Regions from separate parts of the Arthrobacter sp. P4_F11 genome, predicted to be linked through region 3. Evidence: riboswitches for the same ligand, from Rfam matches in the RefSeq annotation. Region 3 holds a riboswitch; each other region holds the start of a gene.
The links. A riboswitch is a leader RNA that binds a small molecule or an ion and turns the genes downstream of it on or off. The one in region 3 is predicted to bind thiamine pyrophosphate.
Positions count from the first base shown of each region.

Region 1 (2,192 bases), on a different contig from region 3:
TGGTCATGTAGTCCACGCCCTGCTCGCACTGTTCGATCACGGTGTCCCGGAAGATCTCCCAGGTCAAGGCGTTGGCCTCGCCGTTGACCTTCTCCAGCGCCTGGTAGATCGGGACCGTTCCGATGGGGACGGGGGAGTTGCGGATGATCCACTCGCGCGTGGTGTGGATGTCGTCCCCGGTGGAGAGGTCCATGACGGTGTCCGCGCCCCATTGCGTGGCCCACTGGAGTTTGTCGACCTCCTCGGCGATGGAGCTGGTCACGGCGGAGTTGCCGATATTGGCGTTGATTTTCACCAGGAACGCCTTGCCGATGATCATCGGCTCGGATTCGGGGTGGTTGACGTTGTTGGGAATGATCGCGCGGCCCGCGGCCACCTCGCTGCGCACCAGCTCCACATCGCAGTTCTCCCGCAGCGCGACGAACCGCATTTCCTGGGTGATCACGCCGTCCCGGGCGTAGCGCATCTGCGTGACGGTCCTGCCCTCAACGGCGCGGCGCGGCACCGGCCGGCCGCCCCGCCACTCGGCCGACGCCGCACCGCGGCGCACCGCCGATTTGCCGTCGTCGAGCAGCTCCCGTTCGCGGCCGGCGTAGGGTTCGGTGTCCGCCCTGGCTTCAATCCAGGGCGTGCGGAACGGCTCGAGGCCGCGGACGGGATCGCTGCCCGGGCCGGCAGTGCGGTAGACCCGGAACGGCGGGTTCCGGACGCCGCCCGGGGAGGGTTCCAGGGCTATCTCGGTCACCGGCACGCGGATGCCGTGCTCCGGGTCCGTGCTGAAGGCCAGCGAGTGGGACTTCAGCGACTGTGTGGGGGCCGGAGGCTGGCTTGGGGCAGACCCGTGCTGGGCTGGCCCAGTGGGGGCTGACTCATTGTGGGCAGGGCTGTGCTGTGTCACTTGGGAGTTCACGGAAATACTCACTTCCTTCGCCGGCATTACCCGGACAGGTTCAACGGTCGCAGGCTGCGTCAGCCCGATCTCAGCCCCTGCAGGGGCACCCGTGTGGTCGTAGACGAAGCTACCACGCACCTCCGGCCGGCCGTCGAGTGTGACGCGGGCGGCGGGCCGCGGTGTTAACGTGGCACGGTGACTCTGCCCAAGGCGCTGCCCCGCATCCGGACCGCGACGCCGGAAGATCTCCCGGCGCTGCCGGCTTTCGAGGCCGCAGCAGACGCCGTCCTCATAGAGGAACTGGGGAACCGGCCGCTCCCGGCTCCGCAGTTGACGGCGCCGGTCGAGCCGCTGTTCATACTTGTCGCCGGAACTCCGCCCGTAGGCTTTGCCCGCGTTGACGAACTCGGCGGCCAGGCCCATCTGGAGCAACTCTCCGTGCAGCCGGACTTTGGCAGGCGGGGGATCGGACGGTCCCTGGTGGAGGCGGCCCTCGATGCGGCCCGGGGCCGCGGCTATTCATGGATGACGCTTTGCACCTTCGCCGGCGTCCCGTTCAATGCGCCGTTTTACGCGGGCTGCGGGTTCGAGGAAATCGCCCGGCCCGGGCAGGCGCTGGCTGCCCTGCGGATCCACGAAGCGCAGCTGGGGCTCGATGATCTGGGCCCGCGGATTGCCATGCGGATTAGGCTTTAGGCCATGACCAGCATCATCGAGTTCAGCGGGCCCATCCTCACGGCGGCGGACCAGGTCTGCTACGGGTTGTGGTCGGTGGAGGGCAGGCTGACCTTTCGCCGGCCCGCGGCCGCGCCGGAGCTCGTGCTGGACGGCTGGGTCATGCCCGGTCTCGTGGACGCACACTGCCACATCGGCCTCGGCCCGGGCGGGGACGTTACCGAGGACACCGCGGAATTCCAGGCCCTGGCGGACCGCAACGCCGGGACGCTCCTGGTCCGCGACGCCGGCGCCGTCCACAACACACGCTGGCTCCAGCAACGCGTGGACCTTCCCCGGATCATCCGCTCGGGCCGGCACCTCGCGAGGACCCGGCGCTACCTGCCGGGCCTGGCCGTCGAGGTCGAGCCGGAGGATCTCGTCGAGGCCGTGCGGAAGCAGGCCCGCGCGGGCGACGGCTGGGTCAAGCTCGTGGGGGACTGGATCGACCGCGACGCCGGCGATCTCGCCGCCAGTTTTCCCGCCCGGACGGTCAAGGACGCCGTCCGGGCCGCCCACGATGAGGGGGCCCGCGTCACCGCACACTGCTTCGCCGAAGACACCCTCGATGACATGCTCGACGCCG
Region 1 covers NZ_JBFUJK010000011.1:142,669-144,860, forward strand. Annotated here, with positions in the region: gene thiC (phosphomethylpyrimidine synthase ThiC) at 1-910, opposite strand, end outside; TPP riboswitch at 906-1,013, opposite strand; gene AC1DRO_RS13725 (GNAT family N-acetyltransferase) at 1,088-1,588, shown strand; gene AC1DRO_RS13730 (amidohydrolase family protein) at 1,592-2,192, shown strand, end outside.
Region 1: it holds a riboswitch for thiamine pyrophosphate, as region 3 does, so the genes downstream of both, thiC (phosphomethylpyrimidine synthase ThiC) here and AC1DRO_RS18555 (ECF transporter S component) in region 3, are expected to answer to the same signal.

Region 2 (2,192 bases), on a different contig from region 3:
ACGTGATCGACACGGTCGCCGCGGACTTTTACGGCGTGGTGGGCCGGTACGTCGACGCCGCGACCCGTGAGTTGATCGGGCAGGTCCGCTCCACCGGTGAGTCCACGGCCGTGCTGCAGGCCCGCCTCAAGGCGGCCCTGGCCGATGACCCCCGGCTCGCGTCGCGCCTGGCGCTGTGGGCCCGGCGCCTGCTGGGGGAGGTCCTGAACCACGCCCAGCGTGTCAGCGCTGAGCACGCGTTCCTCGGCGGACTGTCGGGGCTGGACGACGCCGGCGCCCGGGCGCTGGTCAACGGCCTGGCGGCCGAACTCGCAGCGAATCACGCGCGCCGGATGACGGAGCTGGGTCTCGCCGGATAGTTTCAGTGCCGGCCGGTATTACGGGCCGGGGACCTGCTTAGGATGCGGCGGCGTCCAGCGCCGCCAGCAAGGCTCCGGCCGCGTGGGCCGGATCAGCGGCGTCGGTGATCGCCCGGACCACGACGATCCGCCGGGCACCGGCATCGACTACCTGCTCCACGTTACTGAGGTCGATCCCGCCGATCGCGAACCACGGCAGCAGGCTTTCGTTGACCTTGCCGGTTCCCTCCGTGTCCGCCCCGCCGATCGCCTGGGCGGCGTAGCGCACCAGATCGAGGCCGACGGCGGCGCGTCCGGGTTTGGTGGGCGTCGCCCACACGGGGCCAACACAGAAGTAATCGAGTCCTTTGCGGCCGGGCGCGGCAGCGATGGCGGCGTCCACCTGCTTCGGGCTGTGGGTGGACAGGCCGATCACGGCATCCTTGCCGAGAAAGCCGCGGGCGGCGTCGAGCGAAATGTCCTTCTGACCGACATGGAACACCGGAGCCCCGGACAGGGAGGCGATGTCCGCCCGGTCATTGACGGCCCACAGACGCCCGTGGCGCTGCGCTGCGGTGTGCAGGACCTCCAGCAGTTCCAGCTCCTCGGAGGCCTCGAGCGACTTGTCGCGCAACTGGATGATGTCCACGCCGCCGGCGAAGGCGGCGTTCACGAAGTCCTCGAAGTCGCCGCGGTCCCTGCGGGCGTCGGTGCAGAGATAGAGGCGGGCGGTGGTGTGGAGAGGGTCCTGGCTCATGGGACCAGCCTAGTTCCTCTAAACTGGGCGCATACCGCGGGAGCCCGCAGCAGCCATGTCGCCGCTGCCCGGCTGAGAGGGCGTCAGAGCCGACCGCTTGACCTGATCCGGCTAGTACCGGCGTAGGGAAGGAATTCTTCATGGGCACACGAGCAGGCCGTGCGGCCGGAGCCGCAAATGACGCCGCCGCCCAGGTTTGTGACACAGGGCCCGGTACCGCAGAGGGAATCATCGCGGGGGATTCGACTGCCGACGTGGCCGTGATCGGCGGCGGGGTGATCGGCCATGGCATCGCGTTCGAGGCCATCCGCTCGGGCCGATCCGTGGTCCTGATCGATGATGCTCCCGGCAGCGGAGCCAGCTGGGCCGCGGCCGGCATGCTGGCCCCCGTCAGTGAACTGCACTACCAGGAGGAGCAGCTCCTGGAACTGATGCTTGAGGCCTCCCGGTTGTGGCCAGGATTCGCTGCGGCTCTCGACGCCGGTGCCGCCGGCGCGGATTCCCCGGCGGGTACCGGCTACTTAACGACGCCGACCCTGGCGGTGGGGGCCGACGCGGCGGACCGGCGCGCGCTCGCGGACTTGAGGGAAGTCCAGCAGGCGTGCGGCCTGGCCGTGGAGCCACTGACAGTGCGCGAGGCACGCACCCGGGAGCCCCTGCTGAGTCCCGGCATCTCGTGTGCCTTCGAGATCCCGGCCGACCACCAGGTGGACCCCCGCCTGCTGATCACCCGGCTCGCGGGCGTGCTCGGTGCGGAAGGCGGCAGCTTCGTCCGGCGGCGCGCGGCAGGCCTGCTGTGGCAGGACGGACAGGTGGCGGGTGTGCGGTTGGCCGGCGGCGGTACCGTGCGGGCTGCCGAGACCGTGGTCGCCAACGGGCTCGGTGCCGCCGCGCTCGAGGAGCTTCCGGCCGGGCTGGCGCTGCCGGTGCGGCCCGTCTACGGCGACATCCTCCGGCTCCGCGTGCCCCCGCATCTGCAGCCGCTGCTCACGGCCACCGTGCGGGGCATGGTGCGCGGCGTCCCGGTGTACATCGTCCCCCGCCAGGACGGCACCGTGGTGATCGGGGCCACCCAGCGCGAGGACGGGCCGTCGGAT
Region 2 covers NZ_JBFUJK010000003.1:3,331-5,522, reverse strand. Annotated here, with positions in the region: gene AC1DRO_RS04585 (ferritin-like fold-containing protein) at 1-359, shown strand, start outside; gene thiE (thiamine phosphate synthase) at 397-1,095, opposite strand; TPP riboswitch at 1,122-1,242, shown strand; gene thiO (glycine oxidase ThiO) at 1,236-2,192, shown strand, end outside.
Region 2: it holds a riboswitch for thiamine pyrophosphate, as region 3 does, so the genes downstream of both, thiO (glycine oxidase ThiO) here and AC1DRO_RS18555 (ECF transporter S component) in region 3, are expected to answer to the same signal.

Region 3 (2,192 bases):
GCGCGGCCAGATCTCCGCCGCCGGGACGGCGAGGTTCTCCGCCCCGAAGGCGACGTCGTCACCGAGGCGGGAGAGCACCACCTGCGTTTCCGGGTCCTGCTGCACCAGCCCGGCGCGGCCGCGCTGCGCCCGTGGCGCGGCACCGTCGATCAGGAGGCTGCCGGTCTCGTCTGTGTTCTCGGCGTCGCCGGAGTCGCCGGGGTCGCCGGACGCGCCGTCGCCCAGCACACCGGCCAGGGCGTGGAGCAGCGTCGACTTGCCGGCGCCGGAGGGCCCCAGCAGGAGCACGCGCTCCCCCGGCCGGATGTCCAGGTCAAGGCCGCTGACCGCGGGCCTGGTCCGTCCGGCATGCCGCCAGCCCCAGCCGCGGGCCGTGACGGCGGCCGGCCGGACGCCCGGTGAAGATCTCATGATTCTCTGCAGGATTCAGCGACGGGGCTCAGGAAAAGACGGGCTCCGTGGCGGCCTTGCGGGAGGCAAAGGAGCCCAGCACTCCAGTCTTCGCCAGGCCGCGGGTGGCGAGCCAGGCCAGTCCGCCGGCAATCACTGCGCCGGAGATCGTCGTGAAGACGATGTAGGCGAGCTTGTCGCCGGCCTCGTAGGCGATGTTCCAGCCCCACGGCAGGAATGAATCGTTCAGGCCGCAGAAGAGGCCCGCCCCGGCGCCGGCCAGCACGGAGACGGGCAGGTTGAACTTCTTGTAGAGGAAGGCCGCGAAGACCAGTTCGGCGCCGAGGCCCTGCAGGATGCCGGAGATCAGCACCGTGGTGCCGTACTGCGAACCCATGATGAGCTCGCCGGTGGCCGCGACGGTTTCGCAGAAGAGCGCGGCGCCCGGCTTGCGGATGATGAGCATGCCCAGCACCGCCGGGATCATCCAGCCGCCGGCGTAGAGTCCGCTCAACGGCGGGTAGACCGCGTTGACCGGAGTCGAGATCAGGTTCGCGCCCTGGGACCAGGCCCAGAAAATGACGCCGCCGGCAACGGCGATCAACGCGGCCACCACAATGTCCACCACACGCCAGCTGTAGTTGCGCCGGGCGGATGAACGGCTGGCGGAACCATGCTGTGCTGAAATATCTGTCATGTCGTCCTCCTGAGGAACAGGAGGGGAGGGTGCGCCGGCCGGTCTCGGCTTCCGCCGCCCTCCGCGCACCCTGAGAACTCGACTCCCTTGCGCCGGTACTAACCGGATCAGGTTCGAGGGTCTGCGGCTGTCCGCACTCTCAGCGCCCACCAAAGGTTTCCCCGGATTGTTCCGGCGATGCCCGACGGCGGCGCTCCCCTGTCGTAATTATTTTCGCCCTTGTGGGCTGGCTCAGTTTACACCCGGACGGCCGGGTTTTCAGTGGTGTGCCGTCACAATCGTGGACCGGACGGCGGAAGTCCCGGCGGCCCGGAAAACCCTCTTGGTAGAGTCGTCGTGCCGGACCCCCGGACCCGCCAGCGGGCGGCCTCGTCACCCACCGGAAAGCTGGAATATTTTGTCGCACACACCGGTCACCCAAGATCCTTTCGGGGAATACGATCCCGACTCCAGTGAGCCGCAGCCGCAGGGTTCCCTGGCGGTGCTCATCGGCCGCGTGCTGGCCGAGATAGAGGCGCTCCAGTTCGCGTCGTTCAGCAAGGATGACGCCCTGGACCTCGGGCTCCTTCTTGTCGAGCTGGGCAGGCAACGCTCGCTGCCCATCGCCGTCGACATCACCAAAGGCGAGCAGGTGCTCTTCCACGCCGCGCTGGACGGCGCCACACCGGACAATGAGCGCTGGATCAACGCCAAGAAGCGCACCGCCATGCGGTACGAGGTCCCGTCCCTGCTGGTGGGCCTCCGGGCCCGCGCCGCCGGCGGAAGGATTGAGGACAACGCCTGGTGGGATCAGTCGGAGTTCGCCGCCCACGGCGGGGCGTTCCCCATCTACGTGCGCGGCACGGGCGCCGTCGCCGTCGCCACCGTCTCCGGCCTGCCCCAGAAGGCGGATCACGAACTCGTGGTCGAGGCCCTGCGGATGGTCCTCACCCCGGAACGCTAGGCTAGGGGAAAACCGTTCCCGTCCCAAGGAGACCGAAGAATGAACATCCTCATCAAGCTGCTCGGTACCGGCGTCAGCCTCCTGGCCGGCTTTGCCGGCACCAAGCTGGTGGACACCATGTGGGAAAAGTCGACGGGCAACAAGCCGCCCAAGGGCCAGGAG
Region 3 covers NZ_JBFUJK010000019.1:56,671-58,862, reverse strand. Annotated here, with positions in the region: gene AC1DRO_RS18560 (ABC transporter ATP-binding protein) at 1-411, opposite strand, end outside; gene AC1DRO_RS18555 (ECF transporter S component) at 440-1,087, opposite strand; TPP riboswitch at 1,154-1,297, opposite strand; gene AC1DRO_RS18550 (heme-degrading domain-containing protein) at 1,485-2,030, shown strand; gene AC1DRO_RS18545 (DUF4235 domain-containing protein) at 2,070-2,192, shown strand, end outside.

Region 4 (2,192 bases), on a different contig from region 3:
GATCCGCTCCCCCGGCACCACCACCGTTTCCTGGCCGAGCAGGCCGCCGGTGTTGACCAGCGCATCTGGGCAACCGTCCCCGGCACCGTTAGCGGCGTCGGCGTCGTGGCCGTCGAGGTCGTGGGCATGCCCGTCCCCCGGCTCGCCGCCCTGGAGGTGTCCGCCCTTAACCAGGACGGTGGTGCCGGTGAGGGCGGCCAGCCGCTTGCCCTGCGCCAGGGCCTCGGACCAGTCGGCCGCGACGGGCTCCTTGAGCAGGATGGCGAGTTCGGCGAGGTTGGGCGTGATGAGGTCCGCCAGCGGCAGAAGGGCCTGCAGGGCGGCCTCGGCGGATTCCTGCAGGAGCCGGTCCCCGCTGGTGGCGACCATCACCGGGTCCAGGACCACGACGGCGGGGCGCACCTTTTCCAGCCAGCTGCGGACGGCATCGATCACGGCGGCATCACCGAGCATGCCGATCTTGACGGCGTCGATGCCGATGTCGTCGCTGATGGCGTCCAGCTGCGCCGTGAGGAACGCCGCCGGGGGAACGTGGACGGCGCGCACGCCCTGCGTGTTCTGCGCGGTCAGGGCGGTGATGGCGGCCATGCCGTAGCCGCCGTTCGCCGCGATGCTCTTCAGGTCGGCCTGGATTCCGGCACCGCCGGAGGGATCGGAGCCGGCGATGGCCAGCACGCGGGGAATGCGCGGCGGGGCCGGCAGAGACTCGCTGTGCAGAAAATTGAGCGGGAGGAACTCGGACGGATTCGATCTCGCGGACAAGGAAGACATCCCTTCGCCGGTGCTAACCGGACAGGTTCAACGGGTCTGGATCTCAGCCGGCCCGATGCCCGGCACCCCGTGTCAGTGTTCCAGCCTAGCCGCTGCCACCCGGAGGACCCGTTAACGCACGAGCGGGCCCGGGCCTGGGCGGACGTATGTTACGTCTGCCCTGACCCGGACCCGCAGCCCGACCAGTCGAAATAATGACTGGACGGGGACGTGGTCAGTCGCGGTGGACTACAGCTCCGACGCCGGCACGCCGACGCCGAGGATGATCGGCTCGTTGCCGGCCGGGATGGACGCAGGCCTGGCCGCAGCGGGAGCCTTGGCCTCGTGGACCGATCCGGCCGCAGCCGGCCGGGTTGCCTCGCGGTGCTCCACGGAGGTTTCGTTGGCTGCGCCCTGGGCGCGGCTGGCACTCCGGTTGCGGCGCCCGCGGCGGCCGCGCAGCGTTGAGGTGTTAGCTGTGCGTGACGCCGGCGCCTCCCCAGCGCGGACGGCCGACGGCGCCTCGGGCGCCGTGGCTTCCGGTGCGGCAACAGCCGTTGCCTGACCGGCCTCCGGGCCGGCGGCCTGGTCCGGCTTGCCGGCCTCGGCTTCGCCCAGGTTTGCGAAAGCTTCGGTCAGCAGGTCCAGGGTCAGGGCCGGTGACGGCGCGTCCTCCGCGTGCTCGACGAAGGGCAGGGCCACCTGCTCGCCGCCAAACGTCAGCACCGTTGCGGGGCGGCCGGCTGCCTCGTCGGCGGCTGCGAGCTGCGTGACGGCGTCGACGGCGGCCTGGCGGGCCCCGGCTTCGCTGGCTGCGGCTGCCTCCCCGTCGTGCAGGTGCGCGGCGTGCGCTGCGGCAGCGATGTTGGCCAGCGCGGCACGGGTGGCCTCGGCCTTGGCGTGGCGTTCGGCCTCGGTGGGTTCGGCGTGGACGGGCGCGGGTGCGGCCGGCGCGGTCTCTCCGCCCTGGCCTCCCCTGCCGCGGCGACGGCTCTTGCGTTCCGGGCGGGCAGCAGGCTGCGCCTCGGTGCGCGGCACATAGTGCTCCGCGGCGACCGTGTTGGCGCGGCGGTGCTCCACCGGCTCGTCGTGGGTGACGATGCCGCGGCCCGCACATGTTTCGCACTGTTCGCCAAAGACTTCCAGCAGCCCGGTGCCCATCCGCTTGCGGGTCATCTGCACGAGGCCCAGCGAGGTCACCTCGGCCACCTGGTGCTTGGTCCGGTCCCGGCCCAGGCACTCCACCATGCGGCGCAGCACGAGGTCGCGGTTGGATTCGAGCACCATGTCGATGAAGTCGATCACGATGATGCCGCCAATGTCGCGCAGGCGCAGCTGCCGGACGACTTCTTCGGCCGCTTCCAGGTTGTTCTTGGTGACGGTTTCCTCGAGGTTGCCGCCGGAGCCGGTGAATTTGCCGGTGTTGACGTCGACCACGGTCA
Region 4 covers NZ_JBFUJK010000008.1:38,416-40,607, forward strand. Annotated here, with positions in the region: gene AC1DRO_RS10690 (bifunctional hydroxymethylpyrimidine kinase/phosphomethylpyrimidine kinase) at 1-771, opposite strand, end outside; TPP riboswitch at 754-851, opposite strand; gene AC1DRO_RS10695 (Rne/Rng family ribonuclease) at 1,000-2,192, opposite strand, start outside.
Region 4: it holds a riboswitch for thiamine pyrophosphate, as region 3 does, so the genes downstream of both, AC1DRO_RS10690 (bifunctional hydroxymethylpyrimidine kinase/phosphomethylpyrimidine kinase) here and AC1DRO_RS18555 (ECF transporter S component) in region 3, are expected to answer to the same signal.